One region of the Ramlibacter sp. G4-7 genome, then DNA from elsewhere that is predicted to be linked to it. Evidence: predicted binding sites of a transcription regulator. Region 1 holds the regulator's gene; the other holds the start of a gene.
The links. Region 1 encodes sigma-54, which starts transcription at its own class of promoters, with help from an activator protein. Its sites were predicted from a motif close to TGGCANGNAANCTGCTTT; they were not measured.
Positions count from the first base shown of each region.

Region 1 (3,562 bases):
GCGACCATGTCGAAGCGGAACAGCCGGCATTCGATCGGGCCGTTCCACATCGGCACCCGGCGCGACTCCTTCAGGCGCATGCGCGTGGGCAGCTTGGGATCGGGCACCAGGACCCAGCCGGTCCACCCCGCGTAGTTGCGCTTCCAGTGGGACGCGAGCTGGGTGAAGAAGTCGCCGGCGTGCTCCATCTGTGCCTGCTCGCGCCCGCCCCGGCCGTGCCCCGCGACACCAGCCACCTCGATGCGCTCGCCGTAGGGCGGGTTGAGCAGCATGACGCCGGGCGTCTCGCTCGGCGGCATGCGCTGCAGGGCGTCGCCGCCGCGCAGCTGCACCGCGTGCGCGACGCCGGCGCGTTCGGCGTTGCGCTGCGCGAAGTCGACCATGCGGAAGGCCACGTCGCTGCCGAACACCGGCGCCGTCGGCGCGCGCCGCGCCGCAAGGGCCTCGGCCTTCAGCGCCTGCCAGTCGCTTGCCGCGTGCGGCTTCAGCCGCTCGAAGCCGAAGCGGCGCAGCAGGCCGGGCGCGATGTTGCAGGCGACCTGGGCCGCTTCGATGGCGATGGTGCCGCTGCCGCAGCAAGGGTCGTACAGCGGCACGGTCGCGTCCCAGCCGCTGGCCGCGATCATCGCCGCGGCCAGCGTTTCCTTCAGCGGCGCCTCGCCCTTGTCCTCGCGCCAGCCGCGCTTGAACAGCGGCTCGCCCGAGGTGTCGATGTAGAGCGTGACGTCCTCGGCCGCCAGGTGCGCGAAGATGCGCGCCACCGGCCGGTGCGTGTCGACGTCGGGGCGCACGCCGCCGTGCGCGCGGAAGCGGTCGGCGACGGCGTCCTTGATGCGCAGCGCGGCGAAGTTGAGGCTTTTCAGCGGGCTCTGGTGCGAGGTGAGTTCGATCTTGAAGCTGTCGCGCGCCGTGAACCACTCTTCCCACGCGACGGCGCTGGCCACCTCGTAGAGCTCCTGCTCGCCCCGGTAAGGCTGGTGCGCGAGTTCGACCAGCACACGCTGCGCCAGGCGGCTGTGCAGGTTGAGCTTCATCACCTCGGTCCAGGTCGCCAGCAACTGCACGCCGCCGCGGGCCGTGCGCAGGTCGCGGCCGCCCTCGCCGCAGATGCGCGCGACCTCGTCGCGCAAATACATTTCCACCCCGCCGGCGCAGGGCAGGAACAGTCTCAGGTCTTTCACAATTCCTTCCGCAGGTTGGCTGGCGCGATCCGCAGCGCTTCACGGTATTTCGCAACGGTCCGGCGCGCGCACTCGATGCCCTGCTCCCGGAGCATCTCGGAGATCTGGCTGTCCGACAGCGGCTTCTTGTTGCTCTCGGCCGCGACGAACTGCTTGATCAGCGCGCGCACGGCGGTGCTCGAGGCGTTGCCGCCCGTCTCGGTGCCGAGCGCGGAGCCGAAGAAGTACTTCAGCTCGAAGGTGCCGTAGGGCGTGGCCATGTACTTGGCGGTGGTGACGCGCGAGATGGTCGACTCGTGCAGGCCGAGTTCGTCCGCGATCTCCCGCAGCACCAGCGGCCGCATCGCCAGCTCGCCGTGGATGAAGAAATTGCGCTGCCGCTCGACGATGGCGCCGGACACGCGCAGGATGGTGTCGAAGCGCTGCTGGATGTTCTTGATGAACCAGCGCGCCTCCTGCAGCCGCTGCTGCAGCGCCTGGTGGCCTTCGCCGCGGTGGGCCTTGAGCGCGCCGGCGTAGACGTCGTGCACGCGCAGGCGCGGCATCACGTCCGGATTGAGCTGCACGCGGAAATTGGCGCGCGCGCCGCGCCCGACCTGGGTGACGATCACGTCCGGGATGACGATGTTGCGTTCGACGTCGATGAAGCGGCGGCCCGGTTTGGGCTCCAGCCGGGTGATCATGGCGATGGCCGACTTCACCTGCGCGTCGGTGCCGCCGCACAGCTGCGCCAGGCGCTTCACGTCGCGCTTGGCGAGCAGGTCGATCGGCTGCTGGCACACCTTGATCGCGATGGGGCACACCTCGTCGGCGGGCCGCGCGTCCTGCAGCACCCGCAGCTGCAGCATCAGGCACTCGGCCAGGTTGCGCGCGCCCACGCCGGGCGGATCCAGGTTCTGCAGCAGGTGCAGCGCCACCGTGAAGCGGTGCACCAGCTCCTCGTGCTGCTCCAGGTCGTCCGGCGCCAGGCTGGCGGCGATTTCCTCCAGCGTGTCCTCGAGGTAGCCGTCGTCGTTGAGCGACTCGATCAGGTAGCGCAGCGCCACGCGGTCGACCTCGGACTGGCGCAGGGCGAGCGCCTGCCGGTGCAGCCAGGACTGCAGCGACTCGTTGCCGCGCGCCAGCTCCGTCGCGTCGACCTCGTCGTCCTCGCCCGTGTTGTTGCGGCGCGCGGCCTGGGCTTCGCCGCCCCACTCGCCGTCGTCGGGCACCGTCTCGGTGGTGCCGTCGCCCTCCCAGTTGGGGGCGTTGTCCTCGCCGTACTCGGGCGCGTCCGCCTCGGCGGGTGCCGACGCAGCGCTGGTCTCCGCGCCCACGGCGCTGCCTTCGTAGGCCGACTCGGCGTCGCCGTCGTCGTTGGCGCGCGCGTCGGAAGCAGCGGGGCCGAACTCCTCGGGCCCCTCCTCCACCTGCACTTCCAGGAAGGGGTTGTCGTCCAGCATCTGCTGGATCTCCTGGCTCAGCTCCAGCGTGGACAGCTGCAACAGCCGGATCGACTGCTGCAGCTGGGGCGTCAACGCGAGGTGCTGCGAGACGCGCAGCGAAAGTCCCTGCTTCATACGGACAGCGGAATTGCTTCCTGCCTCACATCCGGAAGTGCTCGCCGAGGTAGACCCGGCGCACGTCTGCGTTGTTGACGATGTCCGCCGGCGTGCCCTGCGCCAGCACCCGGCCCTCGCTGATGATGTAGGCGTGGTCGCAGATGCCCAGCGTCTCGCGCACGTTGTGGTCGGTGATCAGCACGCCGATGCCGCGCGACTTGAGGAAGCCGATGATGCGCTGGATCTCGATGACCGCAATCGGGTCGATGCCGGCGAAAGGCTCGTCCAGCAGGATGAAGCGCGGCTGCGTGGCCAGCGCCCGCGCGATCTCCACGCGCCGCCGCTCGCCGCCCGACAGGGCCACGGCCGGCGAATCGCGCAGGTGGTCCACCCGCAGGTCCTGCAGCAGGCGCGTGAGGCGCTTTTCGATCTCCTCGCGCGACAGGGCCTGGCCCTGCGCATCGCGCTGCAACTCCAGCACGGCGCGCACGTTGTCCTGCACGTTGAGCTTGCGGAAGATGGACGCTTCCTGCGGCAGGTAGGACAGGCCCAGGCGCGAACGCCGGTGGATGGGCATGTGCTCCACGGCCCGGCCGTCGATGGCGATCTCGCCGCCGTCGGCGCGCACCAGGCCGACGATCATGTAGAAGGACGTCGTCTTGCCCGCGCCGTTGGGCCCCAGCAGGCCCACGACCTCGCCCTTGGCGACCGACACGGACACGTCCTGCACGACCTTGCGGCCGCTGTAGGACTTCTGCAGGTGGCGCGCTTCCAGCCGGCTCTCGGTCTCCGTGGCCGGCGGCGCGTGCACCGTTTCCGCATCTCCCATCAGCGCGACTC
Region 1 covers NZ_JBYNTT010000031.1:94-3,655, reverse strand. Annotated here, with positions in the region: gene AC3EGR_RS24875 (THUMP domain-containing class I SAM-dependent RNA methyltransferase) at 1-1,181, opposite strand, end outside; gene AC3EGR_RS24870 (RNA polymerase factor sigma-54) at 1,178-2,740, opposite strand; gene lptB (LPS export ABC transporter ATP-binding protein) at 2,766-3,551, opposite strand.

Region 2 (4,786 bases), on a different contig from region 1:
AGCCGGCGTCGCCGCGGCAGCGGCGGGTGCCGCCGCTTCGGCAGCGGCAGGCGCGGTGGCGGGCGTGGCCGGCGCCTGGGCGACAGCGGCGACGCTGCCGGCCAGCAGACCCAGGCCGATGGCCAGGGATGCGAGAAGTTTCCTCATGTCAGTGCTCTCTTTGAAGATGAAATGCTCAGAGCGCTTCCTTGCCGGTCTCGCCGGTGCGGATGCGGACAACTTGCTCCAGGTCGTACACGAAGACCTTTCCGTCGCCGATCTTGCCGGTGCGGGCCGCGCCTTCGACGGCTTCGATGACGCGTTCCACCAGGTCGTCCGACACCGCCGCCTCGATCTTCACCTTGGGCAGGAAGTCGACGACGTACTCCGCGCCGCGGTACAGCTCGGTGTGGCCCTTCTGGCGGCCGAAGCCCTTGACCTCGGTGACGGTGATGCCCTGCACGCCGATGCCCGAGAGCGACTCGCGGACCTCGTCGAGCTTGAAGGGTTTGATGATGGCGGTGACGAGTTTCATGCTGGCTCCTTTGGAAGGGCGGGGATCAGAAGCTGTGCGTGTACTTCACGCCGACGACCGCGCCTGACTTGCCCATGAACTTGCCGTTCACCGGGCTGGCGTAGAAGCTGCGGTCGGCATCCGTGTCGACGTAGGCCAGCGAGGCGGAGAAGCCATTGCCGAAGTCCTTGCCGAGCGTGAGCGACCAGTCGGTGTAGCTCGCGACGCCCAGGTTGTGCACGCGCTGGTGGCCGATGTGCGGGGCGAGCGTGAGGCCCCATACCGGCAGCTCGAAGCTGGCGGACAGGTCGAGGTAGCCGCTCCCCTTCGTCTTCTCGTTGGTGGCGAAGTTGAAGTTGCCGAACAGGTTGGTCAGCGAGTGCGAGTACTTCAGGGTCGCCGGGCCGAAGGTGCCGGCGATGTAGGCCTCGAGGGTGTTGGCGTTCTTGAAGAGACCGCCGCCGCCTGCGTCGGCCAGGTTGTTGCCGGGATACCAGTACTGCAGCAGGCCGACGTCCAGGCCCACGGGGCCGGCGGTGAATTTGTAGCCGCCGTAGATGTCCACTTCCACCGGGCCGTCGATGCCGGTCCTCGGCGCGATTTCCCCCGTGTCCTCGATCCACTTGATGGTCGACGCCCAGGTGCCGATATAGAAGCCGCTCTTGTGCGCGAAGTCGGCGCCGCCCTGCAGCGCAGGCTTCAGCCGGGTCTGGGAGATGCCGCGGTAGCGGTAGTCGCTCACCACGCCGACGTTGGCCGACAGCGTGTAGTCGGGTTCGGGCGCTGCGGGTGCCGTCTGCGTCTGCGCCATCAGGGCGCCGGAGGCGACCAGGCTGGACAACAGGACGACGCTTTTGAGTTTCTTCACGAGGTGCTCCGTGGGTTTGTTGATGGTCTGCACGGATCGGTTAGCAGGAGGCGTGCCATCCTTCAACTTCAGGGGAAATGCGCCTACGTCCTGCCGGCGCGAACCGTTAAGGGGCGCAACGGGACACCGCAGCGCGCTTTTCCGCACCGGCACGGTGCAATCGCCGCATTGCAGTCGTCCATGCACTGGAAACGGGAGGAGCCGCGCAGTGAGCCTTTGTTTGGTGCAAAGCCGCGCCCTGCTCGGGCTGGAGGCTGCCGCCGTGACCGTGGAAGTGCACATCGCCAACGGCTTGCCGAACTTCTTCCTGGTCGGGCTGGCGGACACGGAGGTCAAGGAAGCCCGTGAGCGGGTGCGTTCGGCCCTGCTGAACTGCGGGCTGGACTTCCCGCACAACAAGCGCATCACGGTCAACCTCGCGCCCGCGGACCTGCCGAAGGACGGCGGGCGCTTCGACCTGCCGATCGCGCTGGGCATCCTGGCAGCCAGCGGGCAGGTCGATGCGGCGCGCCTCGCCGACCATGAGTTCGCCGGCGAGCTGTCCTTGTCAGGGGAGCTGCGGCCGGTGCGCGGCGCGCTCGCGACCAGCATGGCCTTGCAGGCGGCCGGCACGCGCTCGCGCCTGGTGTTGCCGCCGGGCAGCGCGGAGGAGGCGGCACTGGTGCCGGGAGCACAGGTGCTGCGCGCCAGGCACCTGCTGGACGTGGTCGCGCAGTTCCAGCCACCCGTGGCCGGGGAGCCGGCGCCCGAGCCTGGCGACGGTTGGACACGGCTGGCGGCGAGCGCGCCGGGTGCCGCCGCGTCCTATCCGGACCTCGCGGACGTGAAGGGGCAGGCCGGCGCCCGCCGCGCGCTGGAGATCGCGGCGGCCGGCGGGCACAGCCTGCTGCTGGTCGGACCGCCAGGCGCGGGCAAATCGATGCTGGCGCAGCGCCTTGCGGGCCTGCTGCCGCCGATGGAGGTGCAGGAGGCCCTGGAGAGCGCCGCGCTCGCGAGCCTGGCGGGCCGCTTCGCGCTGGAGCACTGGGCCCAGCGCCCGACCTGCGCGCCGCACCATTCCGCCAGCGCCGTCGCCCTGGTGGGCGGCGGCTCCCCGCCGCGGCCCGGCGAGATCTCGCTGGCGCACCATGGCGTGCTGTTCCTGGATGAACTGCCCGAGTTCCCGCGTGCGGCGCTCGAGGCCTTGCGCGAGCCGCTGGAGACGGGGCGCATCACCATCGCGCGCGCGGCGCGGCGCAGCGAGTTCCCCAGCCGCTTCCAGCTGGTGGCGGCGATGAACCCCTGCCCCTGCGGCTGGCTGGGGTCGGCGCGGCCGTGCCGCTGCTCGCCGGACCAGGTGGCGCGCTACCAGGGGCGCATCAGCGGACCCTTGCTCGACCGCATCGACCTGCACGTGGAGGTCCCCGCCATGCAGGCCGCAGAACTGCTGGAAGCACCCGCGGGCGAAGCGACTTGCGCGGTGCAGGCGCGCTGCATCGCGGCGCGCGACCGTGCGCACGCGCGGCAAGGCAAGGCCAACCAGTCCCTGCACGGCGCGGAGCTCGATGCGCATGCGGCCTTGTCGAATGCGGCGGTGGAGTTCCTGCGCCTGGCGTCCGCCCGGCTGCAGTGGAGCGCGCGCTCCACGCACCGCGTGCTGAAGGTGGCCCGCACGGTCGCGGACCTGGCGGCCTCGGCGGCTGTGGAGGTCGTGCACCTGGCGGAGGCGGTGCAGTACCGGCGCGCCCTGCCTTCCATCCACTAGGCACTAGGCGGGCTCGTAGCCCGTCTCGTCCCGCCGCCGGGCACGCGTCGGCCAGGGCGCCTGGATCCGGCCCCAGCCCTCCGCGCCCGCCTCGACGAGCATCGCCTCGGTGCGCGCCCGCAGCCTGCGGACCTCGACGCTGAGCCAGGCGACAGCGATGGCGGCCACGCCTTGCAGGACCAGCAAGACCAGGTTGCGGTCGAGGAGGTCGGCCGCCATGCCGAAGACGAGGGAGGCCAGGGGAAAGAACACCAGGCCGTGGGAGAGCACGCGCGCGAATGCCTGCGACCACGGGGGCACCGGGTCGTGCACGCTGCGGTCCACATGGGTGAACAGCTGCGCGCCCAGGAGCGCGTAATACACGCGCGAGCGCGTTTCCTGCGTTCCCCCAGCCGCCAGCTGCAGGACCTTGGCGACCAGGCGCTCTTCGCGGCGCACGCCGTGGAACAGGCAGGTCATGACGGCGAGGGTCGCCACGGCGGCGAGGCACGATCCGGTCTCGCTCGTCCACGGCGCACCGGTGCAAGCCTGCACCTTGCCCAGGACCAGCTGGAAGGCGGCCCCGAACTGCGCCAGGCCCACCGCGATCGCTGCGGTGAAAAGCCAATGGGCCCGCTGCGAGGCCTGCGTCGCGTTCCTCTGCAGCACGTCGTAAAAGCTGGATTGCATCTCGCACCTCCGCCGTGATGGTGTTCCTCGCGGCTGGCGGCGCGCATCTCCCGAACGGGGCGGCGTCGCGTGCATACACTCTCCCCCATGACCTCGACCGTAGGGCACGAACGTTCCCGCGTCCTCTGGCTGTCGCTCGCGCAACTGATCACCTGGGGCAGCGTCTTCTACACCTTCGCGCTGCTGCTCGCTCCCGTGGAGCGGGAACTGGGCCTGACGCGCGCGCAGTCTTCGCTGGCTTTCAGCCTCGCCCTGCTGGCCGAGGGCGTGTTCGCCTTTCCAGTGGGGCGCTGGATCGACCGCGGCCACGAGCGTGCGGTCATGACGGGCGGTTCGCTGCTGGTGGCCGGCTGCCTGGCCGCGCACGCATTCATCCAGTCGGCCGCGGCCTTCTATGGGGTGTGGCTGCTGCTCGGCGCCGCCCTCGCGGCCACGCTCTACACGCCCGTGTTTGCCGTGGTCACGCGGCGCTACCCGCAGGACTTCCGCCGCGCCATCATCACCATGACCTTCCTCGGCGGACTGGCCAGCACGGTGTTCATCCCGGCCTCGGCCTGGCTGATCGCGCACCTGGGCTGGCGCCGTGCGCTGCTGGTGCTGGCCGCGATCCACCTGCTCGTGTGCGTGCCGCTGCATGCGGCCTGGCTGCGCGATGCGCCACCCGCCGCCGTCGCTCCTGCGCGCGGCGGAGTGCATTCGCCGCGCACCCTCCTGCGCAGCGCTCCCTTCCTCCTGATCGCGATGTTCGTGGTCGGCATGATGGCGATCACGGCGGCCATCCCGCCGCACCTCATCAGCCTGTTGCGCGAGAGCGGCTTGCCGGAAGCCTGGGTCATCGCGATCCCCGCGTCGATCGGCGTGATGCAGGTGTTCGGCCGCCTGCTGCTCTATTTCTTCGAACACCGCTTCGACCTGCACGTCGCCAACCGGCTGATCCCCTTTCTTATTCCGCTGGCGCTGGCCGCACTGGTCGCCGGTGCGGCGTCACCGATGGCAGGTCTGCTGTTCGTGC
Region 2 covers NZ_JBYNTT010000003.1:18-4,803, forward strand. Annotated here, with positions in the region: gene glnK (P-II family nitrogen regulator) at 176-514, opposite strand; gene AC3EGR_RS04930 (TorF family putative porin) at 540-1,361, opposite strand; gene AC3EGR_RS04935 (YifB family Mg chelatase-like AAA ATPase) at 1,570-3,105, shown strand; gene AC3EGR_RS04940 (hypothetical protein) at 3,109-3,774, opposite strand; gene AC3EGR_RS04945 (MFS transporter) at 3,862-4,786, shown strand, end outside.
Region 2: the regulator sigma-54 is predicted to act here: its motif matches at 1,402-1,419, upstream of AC3EGR_RS04930 (TorF family putative porin).